Regions from separate parts of the Sporomusa intestinalis genome, predicted to be linked through region 1. Evidence: riboswitches for the same ligand, from Rfam matches in the RefSeq annotation. Region 1 holds a riboswitch; each other region holds the start of a gene.

Evidence for each region. Region 1 has a riboswitch for cobalamin ahead of nikB (nickel ABC transporter permease). Riboswitches for the same ligand answer to the same signal wherever they lie in the genome.
Region 2: linked by a shared signal. The riboswitch ahead of ACZ481_RS08305 (TonB-dependent receptor plug domain-containing protein) and the one ahead of nikB (nickel ABC transporter permease) in region 1 are both predicted to bind cobalamin.
Region 3: linked by a shared signal. The riboswitch ahead of cbiD (cobalt-precorrin-5B (C(1))-methyltransferase CbiD) and the one ahead of nikB (nickel ABC transporter permease) in region 1 are both predicted to bind cobalamin.

What each region holds. Positions count from the first base shown of each region.
Region 1 covers NZ_AP042390.1:5,078,072-5,084,391, reverse strand. The annotation lists gene ACZ481_RS23650 (ABC transporter permease subunit) at 1-571, shown strand, start outside; gene ACZ481_RS23645 (taurine ABC transporter substrate-binding protein) at 594-1,637, shown strand; gene ACZ481_RS23640 (ABC transporter ATP-binding protein) at 1,659-2,480, shown strand; cobalamin riboswitch at 2,697-2,891, shown strand; gene nikB (nickel ABC transporter permease) at 3,171-4,112, shown strand; gene nikC (nickel transporter permease) at 4,113-4,934, shown strand; gene ACZ481_RS23625 (ABC transporter substrate-binding protein) at 4,959-6,320, shown strand, end outside.
Region 2 covers NZ_AP042390.1:1,839,171-1,845,490, reverse strand. The annotation lists gene ACZ481_RS08320 (DUF438 domain-containing protein) at 1-192, opposite strand, end outside; gene ACZ481_RS08315 (DUF1858 domain-containing protein) at 342-554, shown strand; gene ACZ481_RS08310 (outer membrane beta-barrel protein) at 1,011-1,673, shown strand; gene ACZ481_RS08305 (TonB-dependent receptor plug domain-containing protein) at 1,884-3,851, opposite strand; cobalamin riboswitch at 4,114-4,297, opposite strand; gene rsgA (ribosome small subunit-dependent GTPase A) at 4,845-5,924, opposite strand; tRNA gene ACZ481_RS08295 (tRNA-Arg) at 6,176-6,250, opposite strand.
Region 3 covers NZ_AP042390.1:2,315,290-2,321,609, reverse strand. The annotation lists gene ACZ481_RS10685 (cobalt-precorrin 5A hydrolase) at 1-211, opposite strand, end outside; gene cobM (precorrin-4 C(11)-methyltransferase) at 215-982, opposite strand; gene cbiT (precorrin-6Y C5,15-methyltransferase (decarboxylating) subunit CbiT) at 1,005-1,607, opposite strand; gene cbiE (precorrin-6y C5,15-methyltransferase (decarboxylating) subunit CbiE) at 1,604-2,230, opposite strand; gene cbiD (cobalt-precorrin-5B (C(1))-methyltransferase CbiD) at 2,215-3,303, opposite strand; cobalamin riboswitch at 3,436-3,647, opposite strand; gene ACZ481_RS10660 (LutC/YkgG family protein) at 3,867-4,472, shown strand; gene ldhH (L-lactate dehydrogenase (quinone) large subunit LdhH) at 4,472-6,320, shown strand, end outside.

The DNA of each region.
Region 1 (6,320 bases):
CCGGCTTGGCGCTTCTTTTCTGCTGGTGGTCCTTACCGCTATTCCGCTGGGCTTAGTCAGCGGCTACAATTCCAAAATCCGGGCGGTGGTTGACCCGCTGATTGAATTTTACCGGCCGCTGCCGCCGCTGGCCTATTATACCCTACTGGTGCTATGGATGGGGATAGAGAATTCATCCAAGATTGCGCTGTTGTACCTGGCAGGCTTCGCCCCGGTATATATCGCCTGTGTGGCAGGGGTACGGAAGATCCGGGACGACTATATTGACGGCGCCTATACCCTGGGGGCCAACAGCAGGCAGGTCTTCCTGCATGTAATTTTTCCGGCCTGCCTGCCTGATATCTTTGTTGGTTTGCGGACCGCCATTGGTGTTGCTTACACCACATTGGTTGCGGCCGAGATGGTTGCGGCTGTGACCGGTATCGGCTGGATGGTGCTGGATGCGAGCAAATTTCTGAGAAGCGATATCATTTTTCTCGGCATCATTATTATGGGCATAACAGGCATTATCATTGACGGGCTGATCAGGTTGGCCGAGAGCAGGATCGTACCTTGGAAAGGTAAAGAATAAACAGATAAGGGAGAGGTTGTTAATGAGGACAAAATGGAAAAGATTTTTGGTGGCCGGCGGACTGATGCTGGCTGTGGCCCTGCAGTTGACCGGCTGCGGCCAGGGCAGCCAGACCAACCAGGCCAGCACACCGGCAAAGCCGGAAGCAATCACTATTGGTTTTCAGGATATACCCAATGACGAGATTGTAGCCAAAGTGAAAGGGTATTATGAGGCTGAGCTGGGGGTAAAGGTTAATTTTAAAAAATTTGATTCCGGCCGCGATGTCAATAATGCCTTTGCCTCCAACAGCATTGATATTGGGTTAATGGGGAGTACGCCTGCGGCTGTCGGCATCTCCCAGGGGATTGGCTATGAGGTTTTCTGGATTCATGATGTTATCGGAGCCGCGGAATCGCTGGCGGTAAAGAATACGGCCAATATTAATTCAGTGCAGGACCTGAAAGGGAAAAAAGTGGCGGTGCCGTTTAGTTCCACGGCTCATTACAGCCTGCTGAACGCCCTGAAAGTAGAGGGTGTCAATCAGGCTGACGTCAGGATCCTGGATATGCAGCCGCCTGATATTTTTGCGGCCTGGCAGCGGGGCGACATTGACGCCGCTTATGTCTGGAATCCTTTTTTAGGCAAATTGCTGGCCGATGGCAAGGTGATCACCGACAGTGGAAAACTAGCGGAGAAAGGCATTATAACGGCCGATCTCGGGGTTGTCAGCAAAGCATTTGCCCAGAAATATCCGGAGGTTGTCGCTCAATATATAAAAATCCAGCAAAAAGCACATGACCTTTACAAAAATAATCCTGATGAGGCGGCCGAAGCCCTGGCTAAAGGGCTGAATATCGATAAAGCCGAGGCTTTGAAGCAGACCAGGGAATTGATATGGCTGTCCGGCCGGGAGCAGGTGGCCGACAAATACTTTGGCTCAAGCGCCAATAAGGGTAATCTGGCTAAGGTGTTAAAGGCTACCGCCGATTTCCTGGTCGAGCAAAAAGCAATCGAAACCGCCCCGGGCCTGGAGGTTTTTGAGAAAGCCGTTAATCCCCAATATATTGAGGCAACATTAAAGTAAATGTAAGCAGGAGGCTGCGGTATGGTGCTAAGTGAGCCGGGGTGGGCTGAGGAAAAGACTGATACGGTAGTGGCCCTGAAGAATGTGTCGCTGACTTATCATGCCGACTCTGACGTAAATGCATTGGAAAACATCAATCTTAGCCTGAACGAAGGCGAGTTTGTCTGCCTGCTGGGACCTTCGGGCTGCGGCAAAAGCACCTTGTTAAAAATTATTGCCGGTTTTATCAGCCCGTCGACCGGTCAGGCTGTTATGGATGGCGAAGCAATACAGGGAGCCGACTGGCATCGGGGGGTTGTTTTTCAGCAGCAGCCCCTGTATCCCTGGCTGACCACCCGCGAGAATGTCCGGTTCGGACTAAGAATGCGCAATATCCCGGACAGTGAGAGCCAAAAGCTTACTGACGAATATCTGCGGAAAGTGGGCTTGCAGGAGTTCGGCAGTCATAAGCCGTACGAATTATCGGGCGGCATGAAACAGCGGGTGGCGATTGCCAGGTCCCTGGTTAATAAACCCCGCGTACTGTTGATGGATGAACCCTTCGGGGCCCTGGACGCCCTGACCCGGGAGCAGATGCAAAGCCTGCTGCGCAATATCTGGTGGGAATCGAAATGCACCATTTTATTTATCACCCATGATGTGGATGAAGCACTGGCTCTAGGAACCAGGGTGCTGGTCATGTCCAAGCGACCGGGACGCATCGTGAAAGAATTTAAAACTGCGTTCACGTATGCCATCTCCGGCGAAAATTCCAACCGGATACGCTATACCACGCAGTTTTTGCAGGCCCGCGAAGAAATCCTGGAATTGATTAACAGGCAGGAATTTAGCTACATTATATAACCGGGTGCAGGCTGGGACCGAGCCGCGTATTATTAATCGCAAGAACGCGAAAAGCCGGTGAGCGAAGAAGGCTCGCCGGCTTTCAACTTTGGCGCAAGCAGGGACAACGAGCCCCGGGAGGAGTAGGTACAGCAAAATAATGGATTGACAATCATTGCTGCTTGTTTATATAATAATAAAAAGTAACCTTCCTAAATTATGATTTTTACTGACAATTTTATACAGAACGTTATAAGTGTCAGCAGTATGTATTGCTGAACGATGAGAGGAAAACAGGTGAGAGTCCTGTGCTGTCCCGCAGCTGTAAATAGGGAGCCTGCTTCAAAAATCGTCACTGGAGGAAACTCTGGGAAGGCGGAAGCAAGGTTATGATCTATGAGCCAGAAAGCCTGCTTATAATAAGATTCATTGTTGACTTACGCGTGATAAGGAAATGGATGCGTGCGTGTGTGCCAATCTGTGCTGTTGCCTGATTGCTGCATACGACCGCAGCGCGACTGCCTGGGCGTCCTGCTTAATCCGGATAGAATCCTTTTCTTCTCGTTAAGAAAATGATTCTATCCGGATTTTTACATGATCGGAAAGTAGCGGTTTCTGCTCATAGATAAGAACGGCTAAGGCTTCCTGCCGGCGTCTTGAAGACTTGGCATAAGCCAAGTTTTTCTAATTTTACAGAGAGGAGAGGGTGGTTTGAAGAGAAAAGAGCTTTTGCATCGTTTGGCGCAGATGCTTATTACGCTGTTCGGTGTAAGTCTGCTGACGTTTTCTCTGATGTATCTGTCGCCGGGGGACCCGGTGGAGATGCTGCTGGAGGTGGGCGATACCATTGTTGCGGCGGAAACGATTGCCGAAACGCGGGCCCAGCTGGGGCTGGACCAGCCGTTTCATGTGCAGTATCTCCGCTGGCTGACCGGTCTGCTGCAGGGGGATATGGGCATGTCGTATTCGGCGAAGATGCCGGTAGCCGAGCGCCTCTGGCAGTGCCTGCCGGGCACTGTGGTGCTTGCCGCCGCGTCGATTGTCATGATGCTTTTGATCTCGGTGCCGTGCGGGATACTGGCGGCGGTGTATCGAAACCGCGCTGCCGATTATCTCATTCGCGGCGTTTCCTTTTTAGGTGTATCTATGCCGAGCTTTTGGGTGGGCCTCATTCTGTTGTATATTTTTGGCCTGAAGCTGGGGTGGTTTCCGATAGCGGGCGGCGTGGTGTCGTTTGACCGGATGGTGCTGCCGGCGCTGACGCTGGCGATTGCGATGTCGGCTAAATATACGCGGCAGGTACGTACGGCCGTTTTGGAGGAACTGGGGCAGGACTATATCATTGGCGCCCGGATGCGGGGCCTACCCATGCGGAAGATTCTCTGGCGCCATGTACTGCCGAACGCCTGTCTGCCGCTGGTCACGCTCCTGGGCCTGTCGATCGGCTGGCTGCTGGGCGGCGCGGCCGTCATTGAGATGGTCTTTTCCTGGCCCGGTCTTGGCAAAATGGCGGTGCAGGCCATTGCGATGCGTGATTATCCGCTGGTGCAAGGGGTTGTCCTCTGGATTGCCGTGTTATATATGGCAATTAATCTCTTAGTCGATATTTCCTATACTTATCTTGATCCGCGGCTGAAGAAAGGAGGGGGCTGAGTGGCGTTTTGGACAAAGGACAAGATCTTGTTTGGCCTGTACACGTTTTTTGTCCTTTTGGTTATCGGCTTTGCCGCTTTCGCGCCCTGGCTGGCTCCTTATGATCCGTATGACGCGGTCATGCGGCAGTCGCTGCAGGCACCGTCGGCAGAGCATATATTCGGTACGGACAAGCTGGGGCGGGACTGTTTTTCCCGCATTCTGTACGGGACGCGCACTTCGTTGATGATGACAATGACGGTAGTGGCTATGATTACGGTGGTGGGAACATTTATCGGCGTGATGGCCGCCTATGTGGGCGGTAAAGTGGATACTGTGCTCATGCGCATTGTCGACATGATGCTGGCTTTTCCGGGGATCGTGCTGGCGATTGCCATTGCCGGCATGCTGGGCGGCAATATTGTCAATGCGATTTTGGCGCTGGCGGCGGTGAACTGGACCAAGTACGCCCGTTTGGGGCGCAGCCTTACACTGAAGCTGCGTGAGCGCGATTTTATCGCGGCGGCCGTAACCACAGGGACCAGGCCGTTGCATATTTTATGGCGCCATATTCTGCCGAATATCCTGCCGACCATTGTTATCACGGCCGCCATGGATATCGGTGTGATGATTATGGAATTGGCCGGTTTGTCGTTTTTGGGCTTTGGCGCGCAGCCGCCGACACCGGAATGGGGGCTGATGCTCAATGAGGGCAGACAGCATATTCAGACGGCTCCCTGGCTGATGCTGTATCCGGGAGCGGCCATTCTGGTCGTTGTAGCGATTTTTAACCTGTGGGGAGACAGCCTGCGCGATATCATGGACCCGCAGCGGGCAAATTAAATAAATACTAGGAGGAAGAGTTTCATGAAGAAACTGGGGAAAATTATTGGCGTGCTACTGATGGTTTGTATGGCGGCGGCCCTTATGGCCGGCTGCGGCGACAGCAAAAAGGCAGCCGATCCAACGACGCTGAAAATTGGGGTAACCAATTTTGCCGATTCACTGGAACCCACGGAGAATTATTTTGGCTGGGTCGTTATGCGTTATGGCTTGGGGGAAAGTCTGACAAAATTTGATGAGAAGATGAATGTGCAGCCCTGGCTGGCTGAAAGCTGGCAGATTAGCGCCGACCATATGAGCTGGACCTTTAAAATCAGAGAGGGCGTGAAATTCTCGAATGGCAAGCTGTTGGACGCGGCCGCTGTCAAGGCCTCGCTGGAAAGGGCCTTTGCTAAAAATAAACGGGCGGTAACGTTTTTTAAATATAAGGAAATGAAGGCTGACGGGCAAACGCTTACGATCCTGACGGAAAAGCCGGAGCCGAATATGCCCGGCTTTTTGGCCGACCCGCTCTTTTTGATTGTGGATGTAGCGGCTGAACCGGCCCGCAATTTTGCCAAGGAAGGTCCGATTGGCACCGGGCCGTATATGTGCCAGTCTTTCGTTAAGGATAAAGCAGTTATGGTAAAAAACCCCCATTACTGGGATGGCGAAGTGCCTTATGAAACGGTTGAGATTCCTTCCATCGATGATCCGAATACAAGGGCCATGGCTTTGCAGTCCGGCGAGGTAGACATGGCGGTCAATATTGCGGCCGGTGACATTGGCCTCTTTAATGACAAGGCCAAGTTCCATGTCGACAGAATTGCCTCGCTGCGCACTGTGCTGGCGCGGATTAACCAAAAAGGTCTGCTGGGCGATCCCAAGGTGCGCGCGGCTTTCATCAGCGCCTGTGACCGAAAGGTGTACAATGAAGTTATTTTAAAAGGAACCTTTATTGAAGGCAAGGCCCCTGTGCCGCCGTCAATGGATTACGGTTTCGAACAGCTTACAGATCCGAACGGCTATAATATAGAACGGGCCAAACAGCTCTTGGCAGAAGCCGGCTGGAAGGATGGCGACGGTGACGGAATCCTGGAAAAGGATGGCAAGAAGCTGACCGTGGATTTTGTTGTGTATAACAGCCGGGCGGAACTGCCGATCTACGCCGAGGCCGTGCAGGCAGATGCGAAAAAAGTGGGCTTTGATGTAAAAATCAAGACTGTGGACTATAATTTGATCGATAAAATGGGGATTAACGGGGAATACGACCTGCTGATCTCCAATATTACGACAGCCAATACGGGCGATCCGGAAATATTCCTGAACTGGTACTGGCGGACAAACAACAACGGCGACAATCCGCAAAACGGCTCAGGCTACAGCAATCCGGCCCTGGATGCGAAG
Region 2 (6,320 bases), 2.3 Mb from region 1:
AATTTCGCTAACTTCAATACCTTCATCAATCAGGCTTTGCTCAATCAGCGAAAGTTCCGCCGGCACCATATCCGCAGCTATGGCATCGAAACGGGGCTTAACTTCTGCCACCGATTTTCCCCGGTGTAAATCCAGCAGAATTTCCTTAATGACCTGCTTACGATATTCACGGTTGTTGATTAACTCACTCATCGAATACCTCCCCCGCTATGTTTATTTTGATGTCTGGCTGGAAAAAATATTCATTATCAATTACAATAGAAACAGCTAGGCTCGGACTGGCAGCGTTCCCTCCCCAGACCGGTTAGGCCTATATAAAATGAAAAGGACGTGACCCGGCGATGATTACCGCAGAGGATAAAATTGCCGACGTGCTGAAGCAATATCCGGGTCTGAAAGAGCAGTTGCTTAAGCGTTCGCCCAAATTTTCCAATTTGAATAATCCGCTAGTGTTCCGCACTGTGGCCCAATTTGCCAGAATTAAGGATGTGGCGAAAAATACAGGCGAGGACCTGACGGAATTTCTGGAGTTTTTAAATAAGCATAAGGATTAAATCAACCTGTGCGGGCTTTTTAAAGGCTCGTTCTTTTTGTATGCTACAGCAAACTTGTCGCAGTTATATTATATTTTATAATTCTGCTCTGGCCGTTTTTTTCCTTTTCGCCGCGATATGGTATGGAAAATTCAGTTAAGTTCACACCGCTCGCAATTAATGTTTGTTTTATAGAATACAAGGGCCGCCTCAAGGCAAAAAAATAACCGGCACAATAGCCGGGGGTATTAGACTTTCTTTAAGCGGCGTATATCGGTGTCAGGTCCCGCAGCTTTCTGAGAAAAATTGCCCTTAGCCGGGGAATAATACTTTTTATCAGGCGGCAAACGCCTTCCTTATTTACTTATCTTTGCTCAGAATAGTTTGAATTTTATTTATCTATTCCTTGTTCACGCCCCCCCGTACGTATATAATTAGAATATCAACTGGCTAAAACTTACAAAGGAGCTGTTTACCGTGAAAAAAATATTATTAGTCATCGCGATGTCAATGCTACTGTCATGTGCTGTCGCGTCCGCATCCCCTTATACCGATTTTGAAAGAGGCACCTCGTCCGCCGAAATCGGCATAATTCGCTCTGAGCTAAAAACATCCGATGGCGGTGGTTCAATTGACTGGGACAAAAAGACCAACTTGGATTTTGGCGTCACAACAGGTCTCAGTGACAAATTTGCCCTGCAGTATAAATACCAAAACTTAGATTCCAGTAGCACCTATTTGTACGGTTATACCGGCAAAGTGGACGGCAAAGTGCATGAACTCAATCTGCTATATAAATTAGATCCCCATGCTTACGCCTTTCTAGGCATACAACGGTTAAGCGGCGATTTAACTATATCGGGATCAGGGTCTGCCGACATTGATTCTACGACGGTTGCGCAAATTGGCGTTACGGGAGTTACCAAACTGTCGGACAAGCTTAACGGCTGGGGGACCATTGCGTTAGGCGATGACAATTATTCTTACGAGTTAGGTCTTGGGTATGGTCTCGCGGCAAACACAGACCTGAATTTGTTCTATCGTTATAAAAAATTCGACAACCTTGAGTTTAAAAACTCCGGTTATGAATTCGATGCCAAAAGCAAAGGCTTGGGCGTTAGCGTTACCTATAAATTCTGAGTTTAATATGCCAGTTGATAAAAGGAGGGGGAACCCCTCCTTTTTTCTACGCAGACAATGGGGGACGTCCAGACTGGCGAAAATAGCCTGACGTCCCCCATTGTCATACTGTTCATCACAAAGCCTTCCCGCCAAATTGCCGGAAGCTTGAATTTCTTATGGTGCACCCGACCGGAAGCGAACGTGTGCGGTCTTTTTTATTGCTTTAAATTAATACCTATGTTTATAACTTAATAAGTAGTTACAGGGGGTTGCATAATAATTAGTGCCTGTATGGCTTACAATATCATTTCTATCCAACAGATTATCTATAGCTAGGGAAACTTCGTTATCTTTGTCCATGCTGTAGGTGGAGCTTAGGCTGGTCAGAAAATATGGCTTTATTTTCATAGAAGGCGCAGCCGAGGGCGTGCCGACACGTTCTGTTAAATAGGTCCCGTTTAAGCTTGTACTCCATTTATCTTTTTGATAACTTACTCCGCCAGTCAACTGCCAGCGTCCATATTTTCTGTCCCAATACTCTTTGGCAGCAAGGTTATGACCTTCGGCTTTTACTTTAGGATTTCCATAATTAATTCCCCAGCTATACGACCACCCGTTTTCCCCGCTTATATCACAGGTTAACTCAACACCGGTGTTTTTAAAAGTTTCATTCTTATATTTTGATATACCAGTTGACGGCTCCCATGTTGCACTAATATTATCTTTAATATCAATATGATATACCGCAGCCTTCCAGCGATGACTGTCATCAGCTTTTTTCCAGCCAACTTCATAATTGGTGCCGGTTTGGGGCTTTAATTCCGGCGCCGGCAAAAGATTATAGGTGCTGCCGTACATTTGGTTAAAGGTAGGTAAAATGAACGACTGGCCAATACTGGCATATACCCTGTCCTTTTCACCTAATTTATGAATAAATTGTCCAGATGCGCTAAAATTACTATAATCTGCATCCTTGTCAGCACCGGCAGTCCAGGTTTCACGGGCACTTAAAATAAACGAATTTACAGCATTCAGCTTTTGTTCCCATTGTCCATACACACCAAAAACTTTTCTTTCCTGTTGCATATAGGTAGTCGCATTAGCTTGCTTAAAATATTCATTTTTATAATTAAAGCCAAAAACAGTATTGGTCCTATCATTTATCTGCCAATGCTTCTGGGCATCAAGCCCGTAAGTCCTGTCCTTTTGATCAGTCGCATCAAGCGATGGGCTCAGGACTCCTTTACTGGAATAATTGGTAAACCCTCTTGTAATAGGCTCGTTTTGATTATAATACAAACTGGCCTGCCAATTTTCCTCACTATATTTAAGCTGCGCTATATGGTACTTGTTGGTATAGGTTTTATCATTTTGCAAATCGCCGGCCTGAGCAGCATTGCTGTTTTTCCAATTGTCGCCAAACCATGTTTGATAGCCGTTTTCATTATCCATGTAATTATATAAAAACGCGAAATTATCAGCGAAATTATATTCTAAAAACACACTGTTTTTATCAGAACCCTTAAAGGTGCTGTCCCTATCCCCGGCAGCATCTTTATTGGTTTGAATCTTATCCAGTTTGCCCCATTTGTCTTTACTATAGCCAACATTTAATTTACCTAAATTAAATGTTGCATTATAATTGCGCTGTCCGAAATTACCAATACCTGCCGACACGGTATTTTCAAATTGCTTTTTCATAATAATATTTACAACGCCGCCCATGGCTTCGCTGCCATATAAAACAGCGCCGCCACCTTTTACTATTTCCACCCGTTCCACATTCTCGACCGGAATAGAATCCAAATAATATTTACCAGACATATTAATCGGGATTCCATTTATTAATACCAAGGTGCCATTGCTTACTCCGCGGATAGTAATTGAATTTGACATAGTGGAATAGGGATTCCCGTTAGGGCCATATGTAGTATAAGCAAGGCCGGCGACTTTTTGCAAAGCCATGTGTATATTCTCAGCACCAGTATTTTTTAAATCTTGATTCGTCAAAATGGTAGTGGATGCAGGAACATCAACATCTGCTTTCTCATAACGGGTAGCCGTTACTACTATCGAATCAAGTGTAAAATCCTCTACTGTTTCAGCAGCAAAAACGGCTGTGCCGCCCCCACAACATAAACCGGCAACAATGGCCGTCAGCAGCATACGGCTTTTCAGAACTGTTTTCTTTTTCATCAGCATTCTTCCTTTCAAGATAAAAAAATATCTAGTGACTATAACCGAATAAATTAAGGCCATTTGATGCCAGAAGAAAGGAGAAGTAAAAATGGGAAACTCCCGGTTATGGCAGCCGGGGGAGGGATTCTACAGCATTGATCCAAATAAAAACTCCTGGTCTAGGACCAGGAGTAAATGGACAAGCTGCGCAGACTCACGTAGGAACATTCCCAAGCAAGCAAACGCCAAATGCAATCTCCACCCATCACTCGTAGGTAAAACGGCGATCATCAGACAGGCAGTGCTCCTGGCTCTGGCTCATAGCTCTCCCGCACCTTCCCAAGACTCTTGTCCCAGTGGCATATCTTCGGGTTTGCTCCCCATTACAGTGGCGGGACCGCGTCGGTATTGCACCGGACTTCCCTATTAAGCCCTAAACGGGCACCTGACTTAGCGATATGTAATTCATATTAAGGTAAACCACTTAACTCATTATCCACCTCATCCTATTATTTGGGGCAAAATATGACAAGTATAGTTGCCTTTTGGAATCTATCTGTCAACATGCACCACTTACTCTGGTTTATAAGCGTAAACTATATACCGGTCATACAGTCAAGTCTTTTTTTCCAAGGCCAGAATCCGGTTGCTTGGTACGGATATCTATTGGCATACTACTAATAGCCTTTAATACACGCATATTCTCATTGACGTTCAGCATGACGCTAGTTCCTCTGCTCCTCGCTCCGTTAATCCTTTATCTTGCTGCTATAAATCAATTATAGTAGTTAGATTATTACAATGCACCCTACAAGGTAATTCGGAAACAAAAAAACGACACGGCAAAATCACCGTGTCGCTCTCACCTTAGCCCATTATGCTCCTCCTAAATTGTAGTTTTAGGATGGAGCAAGGCTATCTCACAGCATGTTTGTTATGCGATAAGCCTTTGCTCCGCATAACACCGACTCCAAATAATATAGGATGATAAGCCAATTTCCTTTCTTGATTTTACCTCTCCCGATTTTTACCTTTTGCAAACCTGCGGGCCTTCTTCATACCACCTACACTGCTAAACATTTCATTCAGCTTCGTAGTTTCAATTTGCTTGAAATTAAGCCCCTCGTATTTTGCCTCTTTCTTTAGTTTTTGATAGCTTAACAGCCTTTCGCCGGAAAGAGTACCGTGGCCAATCGCTTTTTGCACCGCACAACCCGGTTCGCTGGCGTGCGTACAATCATGGAATTTACACATAAACGCCAGTTCGTCAATATCGGCAAAGGTTTTAGACAGATTAGCACTTTCCAGGCCAAGCGCTCTCATTCCCGGCGTGTCAATGACTATGCCGCCATTTTTCAGCAGAATAAGCTCGCGCCTTGTGGTCGTGTGCTTCCCTTTATCGTCATTTCTAAGTCCTTTGGTATCCAGCTTATCTTCTCCAATTAAGCGATTGATAAGAGTAGACTTGCCAACGCCTGATGAACCGATAAACGCGATTGTTTGGCCTTCTTTAATATACCGCATTATCTGGAAATAGCCGTCCTCACGCATGGCCGTGGTAACAAGCACAGCGGCGCCAACGGCGACAGTATCCACTTCATGGAGTTTTTGTTCCACATCGTCAGATAAATCCGATTTAGTCAAAACGATAACGGGAACTGCTCCACTATCCCAGGCGATGGACAGATAGCGCTCCAACCTACGCAGATTAAAGTCGTTATTCAGCGACATACATATGAAAACCGTGTCGATATTACTCGCCACAACCTGCTCGTCGTTTGCTGTTCCTGCCGCCTTTCTGATAAAGACGCTTTTTCTTGAAAGCACATGATGAATAATGGCATTCCCGTTTGCGCTTACCTCCCGGTCAAGCATGACAAAATCGCCTACCGCCGGAAAATCAGATAGCGTTTTCGCCCCAAAACGAAATTTACCGGACACCGCGGCCATCATTTCACCGTTTTCGCACATTACCTTATATAAATCTTTCGATTGCGAAAAAACACGCCCAACATAAAGACCATTAAATAAAGTAGATTCAGCCGCAAACCTATCGGTGAACCCTAATTTTTTCATATCTATTTTATGCAATTTTTTATCCTCCTGAAAGTTATAGTTATAACTTATGGGAGGTTTTTGTATCGTCTAATTTACACAAACCTCCCGGCTTGCTACAATCTCCGCTATACCATATTTAAACATAAACCTGTATCTCCTTAACATTAATTTTTATGCTTCATCAGCATTTTACCACAAAAACGCTGGCAAGAAAAGCGTTTGCGGATATTGTCCAAAGCATAAAAAAGCCTTCTCAATAAAACTGAGAAGGCTTGGTTTTCCTCTGGTGCGCCCGGCAGGAATCGAACCTGCGCACCCGGTTCCGGAGACCGGTGCTCTATCCCCTGAGCTACGGGCGCGTTATGTTGTCTTAGCCACGAATAAGATTATACGTGATCTTAGGCTCTCAATTGTCTCGCTAATGTATAG
Region 3 (6,320 bases), 2.8 Mb from region 1:
CCACAATACCTGTTGCCATAATGAAGATAAACCCTTCATACCGCGGGAATATTTCCTGAACCAGCTCACTTAAGGATTGATAGGAGTGCGGTGAATTGATCGGATTGCGCCCAGCCTTAACATATAAATCAACATTGGCCCCCAGGCAGGGCGCTAAGCGCCCTGCCAGTTCAGCCCCTTTATTAGTCACGGAAATGACTGCCAGCTTCACAACCTACCGACCCTCCTCCTGTGCCTGCCTGAACATATGGCCAAACTCAGGAGCGTACAAGCGGGATAAGGCATAATCGGTATGTAAGACTTTCCCCACAACAATCATGGCCGTACGGTCAATCCCGCTCTCCCGGGCAACCTGGGCAATCGTGGCCAGTGTGCCGCGGAAGATTTGCTGATCAGGCCAGGAAGCCTTCTGGACAATAGCCACAGGGGTTTCCCAGGGATAACCGCCGTCAACAAGCTCTTTAACCACATTATCGAGCATATGGACGCTCAAAAAAATACACATCGTTGCTTCATGGCTGGCCAGCGCCGCCAGTTTTTCTTTCTCCGGCACCGGCGTCCGGCCTTCCAGGCGGGTAATAATTACTGTTTGCGACACGTCAGGCAGGGTATATTCCTGCTTTAAGGCCGCCGCGGTGGCCAGGAAGGAACTAACCCCCGGTATAACCTCAAAGGTAATATTCCGGGCCGCCAGTGCATCCATTTGTTCCTGGATGGCGCCATAAATACTGGGATCACCGGTATGAAGCCTGACTACCAGCTTCTGGTCCTTAACCCCCGCCGCCATCACGGCAATAACCTCTTCCAGGGTCATAGAAGCGCTGTTGTAAATCACAGCCCCGTTTTTGGCCAGCGACAGCAGCGCCGGGTTTACCAGCGAACCGGCATAGATAATAATATCCGCCTGGCCTAATAGACGCTGCCCTTTCACGGTTATGAGCTCAGGGTCGCCAGGTCCGGCTCCTACAAAAAATACATGCATTTTACTTGTGCTCCTTTCTTCTTCACTGTGTAATGTTGCGGCAGCTGCCCATTTTATCACAGGCAATTATATAAATCGGATTAAGTGCTTTAAACATATTGCTGGCGCCAGCCTGCTGGAGCCGGGTAACCTGAACGCAGCAGGCTTCCACCTGGTATTCAGGCCGTTGCCGCATGCTGCCAAGGGCGGCAGCTAAGGTCTCTACCGTAACTGCCGTGATAATCATTCTGCCTCCCGGCTTCAACAACCCGTCGGCGCAACTGAGAATTTCAGACAGCCTGCCGCCGCTGCCGCCAATTAAAATAACCTCAGCCGCCGGCAGTCCTGCCAGCGCCTCCGGGGCAGAGCCCAGTATGACCTCCACATTGGCAGCCTGAAATTTAGCGGCATTAGCCTTGATTAAGTCAACCCCTTCCGCTTCCCGCTCAATGGCAAATACCCGCCCCTGGCTGGCCAGCAAAGCAGCCTCGACCGACAACGAGCCGGTACCTGCGCCAATGTCAATCACCGTGTCCGCAGCACCGATGCCGGCTTTCGCCAGGGTTAAAATCCTGATCTCCTGCTTGGTCATCGGGATGCCGCCGCGGATAAACTCACTGTCGGGAATTCCCAGCTTATGGTTCATGCCTTCACCACCATTACGCTATGTTCGAACCCGGGGGTTGCCGCTGTGTCAGCCAAGGTCAGCGCCGCTACCGCTTCATTATCATAAGACAAATTGGCGCACAGCCAGACACAGGCCGTTTCCGGCCACCCCTGCGCCAGCAACACACGGGCAATATGGGCTGGGTTATGCTGATGATCGGTTAAAATACCTAATTTATACCCCGGCCGGTATCGGAGCAGCTCATCGGCCGCCTCGCGGCCATGCATGCTGATTAAGGCCGCATCCTGCCAGACTTCGGCCAGCCGGGCAAACGCCAGCTGCACAGAGCTGATGCCGGGAACAACCCGGATACGCGTAGGTTCGAACCGGCCCCTAAGGGCAGTCAGCATGCTGTAAAAGCCGGGATCGCCCGACACCAGCACAATTACATCCTCACAGGCAAGCTGCTGCCCGATGAAATCCAGCACGCCCTCAACATCCTTATCGATTATCCGCCTGGTCTGATGGGCTGAGCCGAATGTGTCAAGCGCCCGCTTGCTGCCCACCAAAACCTTCGCCCCGGCGATAATCCGGCTCGCGACAGGCAGCACATAATCAGGCGAGCCAGGGCCTATGCCCACAACGATTATCTGATGTTCCATCCTAAATGGCCTCCAATTTCCCTGGCAGTCTGGTCAAGCCCCAGTATTTCGCCCTTCAGGGTCACAATCACGGTTCCTACAGTCAAATCGCCGAACACATACCGCTCGGCCCGGGCACTGGCCCGCTCAGCCAGCACCTTGTACACAGCCGTCATATTATAGCGGGCTATAATCGGCATGACAGCCTCGGTCGTAGTGGAGGCCAAAACCTCCTCGACCGCGGCCTGCGGTGCGCCGCCGGCGGCCAGATAGGCGGCCAGTGTCTCCAGTCTGGCATCAGCCATCCGGTTGTGGGTATGAAATATGCCGGCCGACACTTTGACGATTTTCCCGAGATGACCGAATAAAAGTACCCGGCGCATACCATATTTAACGGCATTCTCCAGCATATGGCCGATAAAGTTGCTGGTCTGAACAACAGCGGCAGCCGGAATGCCATAACGGTTGATCGCAATATCCTGGCCAATTTTGCCCGGGGCAAACACGATCTCATCATAGCCCAGTGCCTGCACCACACTGATTTGCGGCACAAGCGAATTTTTAAACGCTTCTTCGGACATCGGTTCCACAATACCGGTAGTGCCGATAATGGATAAACCGCCAACAATCCCGAGGATTGGATTCAGCGTCCTGGCAGCCAGTTTTTCCCCGCCGGGCACAGAGATTGTCACGACCGCGCCCCTGCCCGGCGGCAGGCATTCCCCAACCGCCCGGATAATCATGGCCCGCGGCCCGGGATTTACCGCCGGTTCACCGACAGGTACCGCTAAACCCGGCTTGGTCACGGTCCCGACCCCTTCCCCGGCTTTAATCACTACGCCAGGCTCATCGTTTACCATCATTTCGGCCATAATTTTTACCCCGTTGGTAATATCGGGGTCATCACCGGCATCCTTTATCACCCAGGCCGTACCGCCGCCGGCAATTGCCGAGCTTCCGGCCACCGGCACTGCCAGCGCCACCCCCTGGGGTGAAATTACCTCAACTGCTGCCACAGACTGCCCTTTCCAGGCCAATACCGCCGCTTTGGCAGCGGCAGCCGCACAGGTCCCGGTGGTAATCCCCTTGCGCATCGGTTTATCAGACAACAAAAAACCCCCTTGAGCAGGGGGTAAATACCAAACAAGAAAATTTTTTGCCTGATTATTGTACCCACACCTGCCTATCTTCCGTAGGTCCCAGTACTTCATCAGATGAAGTACTAGCGGCATGTGCCGGAACAGGCAGGTCTCCTGACTCTGGTTCATCGCGACCTTGTAATCCACCAAACCCAAAGCTAGACTTGCCGGACTACTCGCCTTCCCGGTTTCCCAGTGGCACAAATTTAAGCAGCATCCCCAATACAGTGGCGGGACCGTGCCGGTATTGCACCGGACTTCCCTATTAAGCGTGAAGCACCCGTTCCCTACACTTATCAAATTATTATCCTAAATATAATTCCCTATTGTTATGTATTTTCCTGCTGGCTGGTCGAATAATTATGAATTTTAATAGTTAGCCTCTTAATTGCAAAAATTATGCAATTTTTTGCGAATTCAAACAGGATTTTTTCATCTCCATGCGGAATGTTACACTGGTCAGACCATCATACCAAACATCTAATTTTTTATTTGGGGGAGTGGAGAGTTTGAAAAAAGTGAGTGAGCATTGGCAACAAGCGTTTACAGCCTATGCCGACGGCCTCAGCCTGTTCTCAGAGTTTGAGGCCAGGGCCAAAAACGCCGCCGCTGAGGTTTTCCGGGTCAAAACAGCAGCCGAAGCTGCCGCAGTCATTACCAGCCTTGTTAAGTACACAAATGCCCGCAAAATTGTAGCTGTCAACAGCCCGCTGCAACAAGCAGCCGGCATCAATGCCGCCCTGGCCGAGCTTGGTGTTACTCTGTACACCGACCAGGCCGACATTGCCGAGCATGCGGAGAGCGCCGACATTGGCATTTCGGCGGTGGAATTTGCCATCGCTGAATCAGGCAGTGTCTGCCAGGATGCCATGGCCTTTGAAAGCCGCCTGGTTTCCATGCTTCCTCCTGTTCATGTTGCCTTTATGAACAGTGGTCATGTTGTGCCTGGTGTAACAGAAGCCATGGAGGTAATCTCCAAGGTATATGACCGTGGTTATATTAGTTTCATTACCGGTCCCAGCCGCACGGCCGACATTGAGCGGGTGCTGACAATCGGCGTGCATGGCCCCAGCCGGTTTATCATTATTGCCGTTGATGAAGAAGTTAACGGAGGTAATTGTTAATGAATACAAACAACCGGAATATAAAAAATGAAATAGAAGAGAAACTGAATGACGATATATTACGCGGCGCCTTAGGCCGCTTTGCCGAGGCCTACCCTGTCTCGCGGGCCAAAGCCTATGAGAATGTGGCCGATGTGGAAGCCCTCCGCGAGCAGGTCCGGCAGATGAAGATCGGGGCGGTTGCCGACATTGACAACCTGGCTGCTAAATTTGAAGCCGAAGCAACCAGGCGTGGCGCCAAAGTGTTCCGGGCCCACGATGGTGAAGCCCTGAAAAAATATCTTATCAATCTCTGCCGGGAAAAGAATGTAAAACGGATTGTGAAATCCAAATCCATGGCCTCCGAGGAGATTCACCTGAATCATGACCTGGAGGCAGCCGGGCTGCATGTAAAGGAAACCGACCTGGGCGAATGGATTATCTCCCTGGCCGGTCACAAGCCCTCCCATATGGTTATGCCGGCCATCCATTTAAACCGGGAGCAGATTGCCGATTATTTTTCCCGGGAACTGAAACAGGAAATTCCCACTGATATTCCCTTTATGGTCCAGGCGGCCCGGACAGCCCTCAGAAGTGAATTCCTCCAGGCCGACATGGGTATCTCCGGGGCAAACTTCGGCATCGCCGAAAATGGGGCTATCGGCCTGGTAACCAACGAAGGCAATGCCCGCCTGGTAACTACCCTGCCCCGTATTCATGTTGTTATCATCGGCTATGAAAAGCTGATCCCCACCATCAACGATGCCGCCCCGATCCTGCGCACCCTGCCGCGCAACGCCACCGGCCAGCTGATGACCAGCTATATGACCATGACCGCAGGAGTTACCCCGGTAATGGTTAAGCAGGACGGCAAATGGGTGGAACAGGAAAAGGAACTGCATATTATCCTGTTTGATAATGGCCGTTTAAAAGCAGCCCGTGATGACAAATTCAAAGAAATCTACCAATGTGTCCGCTGTGCCTCATGCCTGAACGTTTGTCCCGTCTATACGCTGGTAGGCGGCCATGTGTACGGTCATATTTATGCCGGCGGCATCGGCGCCATCCTGACGGCCTTCCTCAACAGCATGGGGGACTTTGAAAAAATCAATGAGTTATGTATCGGCTGCCGCAAATGTGTCGAGATATGCCCCGGCAAGATTGATATCCCCCATCTCATCGAGGAGCTCCGGGCTAAAGCCGTCCGGGAACATGGGCTGCCGTTCGGCGTTAAAGCGGTATTTGAAAACGTCCTGGCCAACCGCAAGGTTTTTCATACCTTGCTGCGCCTGGCCGCTATTGGGCAGAAACCCTTTCAAACCGGCCGCTTAATCCGCCATCTGCCTTTGTTTCTGGCCGGCATGGCCAAAGACCGCAGCCTGCCGGCGGTCGCTGATTCCCCCTTCCGTGACCGGGTTGCCAGAGTAACCAAAAAAATAAATAAACCGGCCAAACGGATTGCTTTTTTCAGCGGCTGCAACATTGATTTTATTTTCCCCGAAACCGGTGAAGCCGTATATAAGGTGCTCCAGGACCTGAACATGGAGATTGTTTTTCCGGAGGAACAAAGCTGCTGCGGCAAACCGGTCCTCGGTATGGGCGATAAGGACACAGCCAAGCGGATTGCCCGGAAAAATATCGAAGTCTTTGAGGCGGCCAAGGCCGACATCATCCTCTCGGCCTGCCCCACCTGCGCCGAAACCTGGCATCAAACCTATGGCGAATTATTTGCCGACGAGCCGGAATGGCAGGCGCGGGCTGAAAAAATCGGCCACAAAGTCTGTGAGTTTACCAGCTTTGTGGCCAGAGAATACCAAAAAGCCGGCCGCTTGACCAAAACAGCCGGTCCTAAAAAAGTGACCTACCACG